2 regions of the Paenibacillus sp. MAH-35 genome follow, and region 1 is predicted to be linked to the other one. Evidence: a T-box and tRNA genes for the amino acid it is inferred to sense, from the RefSeq annotation. Region 1 holds a T-box; the other holds one or more tRNA genes.
The links. A T-box is a leader RNA that pairs with one kind of tRNA and senses whether it is charged. The one in region 1 lies ahead of leuS (leucine--tRNA ligase), so its partner is inferred to be a tRNA-Leu.
Positions count from the first base shown of each region.

Region 2: it has a tRNA-Leu gene. The T-box ahead of leuS (leucine--tRNA ligase) is inferred to sense a tRNA for this amino acid. The anticodon was not compared.

Region 1 covers NZ_JBYUPU010000003.1:46,321-49,727, reverse strand. The annotation lists gene AC3Y2E_RS03795 (hypothetical protein) at 1-317, shown strand, start outside; gene AC3Y2E_RS03790 (hypothetical protein) at 612-854, shown strand; T-box leader at 1,209-1,473, shown strand; gene leuS (leucine--tRNA ligase) at 1,610-3,407, shown strand, end outside.
Region 2 covers NZ_JBYUPU010000006.1:200,112-203,518, reverse strand. The annotation lists gene AC3Y2E_RS08880 (S-layer homology domain-containing protein) at 1-695, shown strand, start outside; gene AC3Y2E_RS08875 (hypothetical protein) at 912-1,064, opposite strand; gene AC3Y2E_RS08870 (hypothetical protein) at 1,064-1,306, opposite strand; gene AC3Y2E_RS08865 (hypothetical protein) at 1,459-1,890, opposite strand; tRNA gene AC3Y2E_RS08860 (tRNA-Leu) at 2,045-2,127, opposite strand; tRNA gene AC3Y2E_RS08855 (tRNA-Ile) at 2,177-2,253, opposite strand; tRNA gene AC3Y2E_RS08850 (tRNA-Met) at 2,273-2,346, opposite strand; gene AC3Y2E_RS08845 (hypothetical protein) at 2,463-2,669, opposite strand; gene AC3Y2E_RS08840 (phosphatidylglycerophosphatase A family protein) at 2,835-3,389, opposite strand.

The DNA.
Region 1 (3,407 bases):
CAAGAGAAGTCATGATTGCCAGCACAGATTTAACTTCAGCACAGAATTTTGCAACAAATAGCGGATATCATAGAACTGCTGCGTATGCGGGAGGAGGCGAAGCTGAAAATCCAGCTAGAGATTTTACAAAGTGTGTTGAATTTAAGGATTGTTTAAATTGTGTATTTAGAAATCAGATGGTAATTGCAACTAATACTGATGATACCTATAGGGTCATACGTCAAGAAAATGAGCCAAATCCTGAAATACATGCCTATTTCTGGCCGCATCCAGGTTGGGCTTTATATGTTGCCTGGTGGCATCAATACTATTGCTAATCAATCCCCCACCGAATCTGTGCGTGATACAAATTCCGCCCCCTTCGGTGGGGGAGTCCAACTATTTTAGAGGTGATCAGAATCTATCGGCTACTTGGGATTTTGCTAGTTTCCGTGCTGCTATTTGGCTGCACCGACTCCTCGCCACTAAAGTCGAAAACTGAACAAACATTGAATCGCGTCTTCCATACCCAGTTCGATTATTTGGATCTAGTTGAACTCTACAAAATTAACGATATTACTGGAGAAAGAGAGTTACGATACCAAACCACTGATTTGGAGAAGATTCAGAATATGATTGATGAACTGTCCATAGCTCAAGCAGATCCGAGCGATAAAGCAGAAATGCCAACGAAATATTGTCTAGTTTTTTTAACATCGGCAGAAGGGATGCCGTATAACAACAGGCAAAAGCGTGCGGAAATGAAAATACAGCAAGAAACAACGGAAGGAACAATCCTCGTTTACGAAAATAAAAGGTACTTATTGCCTGCAGATATAATGAAACGCATTATGACTATAATGGAGCCACGGTAACGATGCAGATTCAACAGGATTCGGAACGATCCTTCGGGGAGGCAGACGCGATATCCTACGTGTAAACTCAGTCTTAGTGTTTGAAGGTAAGTTGACGGCTTCTTTCTACTCGCAAGCCGAAGTTGCGTCACAACGAATGTTTCCTGCTAGCCGCTAGAGCCTCAATCGGACAACTCCAACCCTTTGTCCCAGTACTCTCTATTAGGGGAAAGTCAGTTAACCGATTGAAGCTGCAGATGATGTGTAGACATGCAACTGACCTTCGCGAGATGTTCATTCGGTAGGACAGTTCAAATTCGGCGCGCTTGACTTCCCGCACGTTTGCCTTTATAATATTTGAAAGTTCCATATCGATTACAGGCATGGAAGAGGAGCAGTAGTTTGATTCTCATTTTGCGCAGAGAGCCGGTGGTAGAGGTGCAAGCCGGTAAATGGGATGAACGAACTCGCCTCGGAGCCGACGGCATAACCCGGATCGCGCAGTTCCCCGTAACAAGGGTGCGGCGGGAAGGAAAGCCGGAACGTATCCCCGCGTTAAGGGGGAGAGTGGGCAACTGCCGAAGTACGGCAGAGGTCAACTAGGGTGGTACCACGGGAATTACAACCTCTCGTCCCTAGCGATAACGCTAGCGACGGGAGGTTTTTTGGTTTGTATAGGCCGGAGCGGGCAGTTCGGTACAGCAGAACGATCCTGCGTCGCCTACATAAGCGGCCCGGCAACGGTCACAATGAAGCATATCAAGGAGGAAGCGCTGATGACGCAAATCAACGAAACGTCCAATCAAACGCCAACCGGAACGCAAGGCTACAACCCGCTTGCGGTCGAACCGAAATGGCAGCAGTACTGGGATCGCAACAAAACGTTCAAGGTGCTCGAAAGTACGCAAAAGCCGAAGTTTTACGCGCTCGACATGTTCCCTTACCCGTCCGGGGCCGGGCTGCACGTCGGTCATCCGGAAGGGTATACGGCGACGGATATCGTCTCCCGCTACAAGCGGATGAGAGGGTACAACGTGCTCCATCCGATGGGCTGGGACGCGTTCGGTCTTCCTGCCGAGCAGCATGCGCTCGATACGGGCAAACACCCGCGCGACATTACGTTCGTTAATATCGACAACTTCCGCCGGCAGATTAAGTCGCTCGGCTTCTCGTACGACTGGGACCGCGAGCTCAGCACGACCGATCCGGATTATTACAAATGGACGCAGTGGATTTTCATACAATTGTACAAAAAAGGGCTTGCCTATGTAGCGGAAGTGCCGGTGAACTGGTGTCCGGCGCTCGGTACGGTGCTGGCGAACGAGGAAGTCATCGACGGGCTCAGCGAACGCGGCAACCATCCGGTCATCCGCAAGCCGATGCGCCAATGGGTGCTCAAAATTACCGAATACGCCGAACGGCTGCTCGAGGATCTCGAAGAGCTCGACTGGTCGGAAAGCATCAAGGATATGCAGCGCAACTGGATCGGCAAGTCGACCGGAGCCGAGGTAGTTTTCGAGATCGACGGTCATGCGGGCCGCAGCCTGACGGTGTTCACGACGCGTCCGGATACGCTGTTCGGAGCCACCTACTGTGTACTTGCTCCTGAGCATGAGCTGGTCGCTGCGATTATGACTGCGGATCAGTCTGCGGCGGTCAAAGCTTACCAGGACAAAGCGGCAACGAAGAGTGATCTGGAGCGCACCGATCTGGCGAAGGAAAAAACCGGCGTCTTCACGGGCGCGTATGCGATCAATCCGGTGAACGGAGCCAAGGTGCCGGTCTGGATCGCCGATTATGTGCTCGGCGGCTACGGTACCGGTGCGATTATGGCCGTTCCGGGACACGACCAGCGCGACTGGGAGTTCGCCAAGCAGTACGTGCTGCCGGTCATCGAGGTCGTGCAAGGCGGAGACGTATCGAAGGAAGCGTTCGCCGGCGACGGCGCGCATGTGAACTCCGGTCTGCTCGACGGCCTGGACAATGAACAGGCGATCGCCAAGATGATCGGATGGCTGGAAGCCGAAGGCAAAGGACAAGGCAAAGTGACGTACCGTCTGCGCGACTGGCTGTTCAGCCGTCAGCGTTACTGGGGCGAGCCGATTCCGATTCTGCATCTGGAAGACGGCACGATGAAGCCGGTGCCGGAAGATCAATTGCCGCTGCTGCTGCCGGAAGTGGATGAGATCCGTCCGTCCGGTACGGGAGAATCGCCGCTGGCGAACGTCACCGATTGGGTGAATACGGTCGATCCGGAGACGGGCAAACCGGCGAAGCGCGAGACGAACACGATGCCGCAATGGGCGGGAAGCTGCTGGTATTATTTGCGGTTTATCGACCCGCACAACAGCGAGCAGCTGTGTTCGCCGGAGAAGCAGAAGGAATGGCTGCCGGTCGATCTGTATATCGGCGGTGCGGAGCACGCGGTGCTTCATCTGCTGTACGCCCGCTTCTGGCATAAAGTATTGTACGACCTGGGCGTCGTCGCGACGAAGGAGCCGTTCTACAAGCTCGTTAACCAGGGGATGATCCTCGGCGAGAATATGGAGAAAATGAGCAAGTCGCGCGGCAACG
Region 2 (3,407 bases), on a different contig from region 1:
GGTTTATTAAGAAACCGGAAGCAAGCGATTATTTCACCAACGTTCCTAACGACGCCTGGTACGCAGAAGCGTTCATCTATGCGCATCATAACGGCCTGCCGATTCCGAGGGACGCCGATCCGCTGCAAAACTTGACGAAAGAACAGTATGCCGATCTTTTGTTCCATGCGTTGACCGCCAAAAATGATTATGCGTTCATTAAAATGTATGTCATTCTGAAGGATGAAGCGGACGTCACCGAAGCCTACATGAACAGCATCCAGCATCTGGTGCTCGGCAAAATTACCGAGCTTGACGACGGATATTTTTATCCGAAACACGAAATTACGCGCAGCGAAGCCGCCCGTCTGCTGAACCAAGCGATTTTGTTCGCCAAAAAGCACGAACCGATCAAACCCGTTCCGGCGGTAGATCCGGACGTATCGCTGTCGGTTACGAAAGTAAACGACGATGTGAACAAAGTAACCTTAACCTGGAGCAACCGACCGCATCCCGGATACGGAATCTCGGTATCGAACATCGAGTTCACCCTTGACGGCCAAGCGTTGATCTCCTACAAGCTTCATCAGCCCGATCCGGATAAGATGTATCCGCAAGTGATCAGCGAGGCCAAAATCGACACCTACGTCGCCTCAACCTATAAGCCGGTGTTGCAGCCGGCCGCCGGATCGACTTCGTCTTCCGACGCGTTGTAAGATAAGCTTCACCCGGGAACTTCGGCAGAGCGGACGCTCTTGGCCGGAGTTCTTTTTTTGTTGCCGCGGGTTTAAGCTCAGGGTTTCAAGTTATCGAGGGGGATGAAATTGCAATTGCATTCGACAATCAGAATCTCGTCCTGTTTCATTTCAAAATTAAAATAAAACAGCAGCCAAGAATACTTCACTTCCAAGGCTGCTGAATTTTAACTGGTACTATTCTTTTCGGTTCTTAACAACGTTCCCTAAACCGATCTTATAAACGCCAATCACGGTTTTACCGTCTTCTTTATACAAGTGGATTGTTCTTCCGCCTTCCGCTATCTGATTATTCATCAAAGCGATTGCCTCTTCCGGTGTTTTTGGCATTACCCCTCTAAATCCTTTTTCAATATGTAACCGGATACTCCACCCTCTCCGATCGCTTTCATCAAATCCGGTCTTTCTTCAGGCGTACGCGCATTTACTGCTGTACCATACGTTTGGCCGCGTTCATTTACCGAGTAGGCGGTCGAAGGATGATCCTGACTGTTGTCCATCTGAGAAGCACTGATTGTTTTCACGGTGAGTGACCCCAAAGCAATACCGATGGCCAAGACTCCGCCAACCATAACGATTCTCCTCGATGCTGCCAGATCATTGATAACAATAGAGAGCCCCTGGCAGTCGGTTAACCGCTGAGCTCTCTTTTCCTGACGTTACAGATCAACTGCTATGCAACTACTTTCACATATACACTGCTTTATAACGAAACTTGACAAAGTCACGGCTCGGGGTCATAATTCCAAGTTAACTCTTTATCCAGCTCTTTATCGTACAGACTAACGCCGCTGGAGGTGCCCGGTCTATATTTGTCCGACTCTTTTTCTTTTTGATATTTGATATACTTCTTCTTGTATTGTTCCGTCTCCACACGTTGCTTCTCCGCATGCGCTTGGAGTTCTTGAACCGTTACACATCGCAGCGAGAAATTCACCGTAACGGTCCGCTCCATTTTGGTAATGACCGCATGCTGATAGCGGCTCCCGATTATTTCATAGGTATCGGGGATCGCCCCCAGATAGGCGTTGTGCGCATATACCTTCCAGGAACCGTCCTCCAGCCGCATATCGACCGGGTCGCCCTTTTTCAGTTTAAGCAGCACCGTTAACGGCGCCTGGTTTTTGCGGTCGACAAGACTTTCAATGATCATCATGGACACATCCCGGAAGCAGTCTGTTCTCTTGAAGTTTACACTCAAAAACCAGGTCGAACCCGGTTCGCCTGTACAAAAAAACGCCGAGTTATCGACGGGAATCAACTCCCACTGTCTTTAACTAAGCGTTTTGTGTTTTTGGATTGTAGGTTTATGCCGAGGACGAGACTCGAACTCGTACGGGGTTGCCCCCGCAGGATTTTAAGTCCTGTGCGTCTGCCATTCCGCCACCCCGGCATGTATGTATGGACGTTCCTATCAATCTATGATTGCCGCATGCTATTTCTGGTGGGCCCTGAGGGACTCGAACCCCCGACCAATCGGTTATGAGCCGACCGCTCTAACCAACTGAGCTAAGGGCCCCAATGAGCGGAAAAGATTATTGCGGGGGCAGGATTTGAACCTGCGGCCTTCGGGTTATGAGCCCGACGAGCTACCGGGCTGCTCCACCCCGCGTCGTTTGGAAATGCTGTCCTGTTCGCGACAGCGACAAAAATAAATATACACCATATGAAGAGTGGATGTCAATATTTTTTTCACTTATTGGTACGGTACGTAAGTTTTCTTGTTCCCTACAGCTGATACCGGACGCCGAACCGGCCTTTCTTGGACCTGAACACTTCCACCGACTGCGGGCATTCGTAGCCGTAGATCCACCAATCCTCTTCCATCCGCTTGGCCAGACAACCCGCCTGGAATTTGCTTTCATACAGCTTGACCCAGTACACCCATTGCATCTTCAATTCCGACCGATCCTTTCTTTGATTTTGTTCTCTCATTAGCATATCCCATCTCCCCCATTTTTTTACCGGAATCGGTACGATTCTATGCAAAAAGTTTCAGAAGCACGCTATTTGCCCTAACGCTTACGCCCCCGCTATAAACGAAAAAGGCCGCAAAAAAACCTCCCCGCATCTCTGCGTGAGAGGTTCTATACCGTTTATTCAGCCCGCATGCTCTCCCCGAAGCACCGCAGGGTTATCGACCGCCTCCAGGCGCTCCTCCTCGTCGCGCATCCGGTGAGCGATCCGGCTGGCCGCGGAAGCCGCGATGCTCGCCACCAGATCGTCGAGGAACGTATGGACGCCGTTCCCGCTTTTCGTATCAAGCCGCTTGATCACTCCGACCTTATGCTTGTCCAAATGACCGAACGTCGTAACAGCAATACTCCCATAGCCGAATACCGAGCCAAGCGCCAGCGTCTCGTCACAGCCGAACAACCCTTCGTCCGTCTCGACGATCGACTGCAGCGGTTCGGACAGCATCTGTTTCTCAGCCAGCTGGTCGAGCTCGATCCCCACCAATATCGCATGCTGTATCTCGCGCTTCTCCAGCACCGCCCGAACGCTTTCCAGGCACAACTGCAGCTTCAAACCCGCATTATAGGGAGATTGCATCTCATAGACGATATGAGCGATATCTTCAAGCTGTACGCCGCGCTCCTGCAGCTTGCGCAGTGCAGCTTCCTTTACATCTTTGCTGTGGACCCGTTTCCGCATTGGAATCTCCCCTTCGAT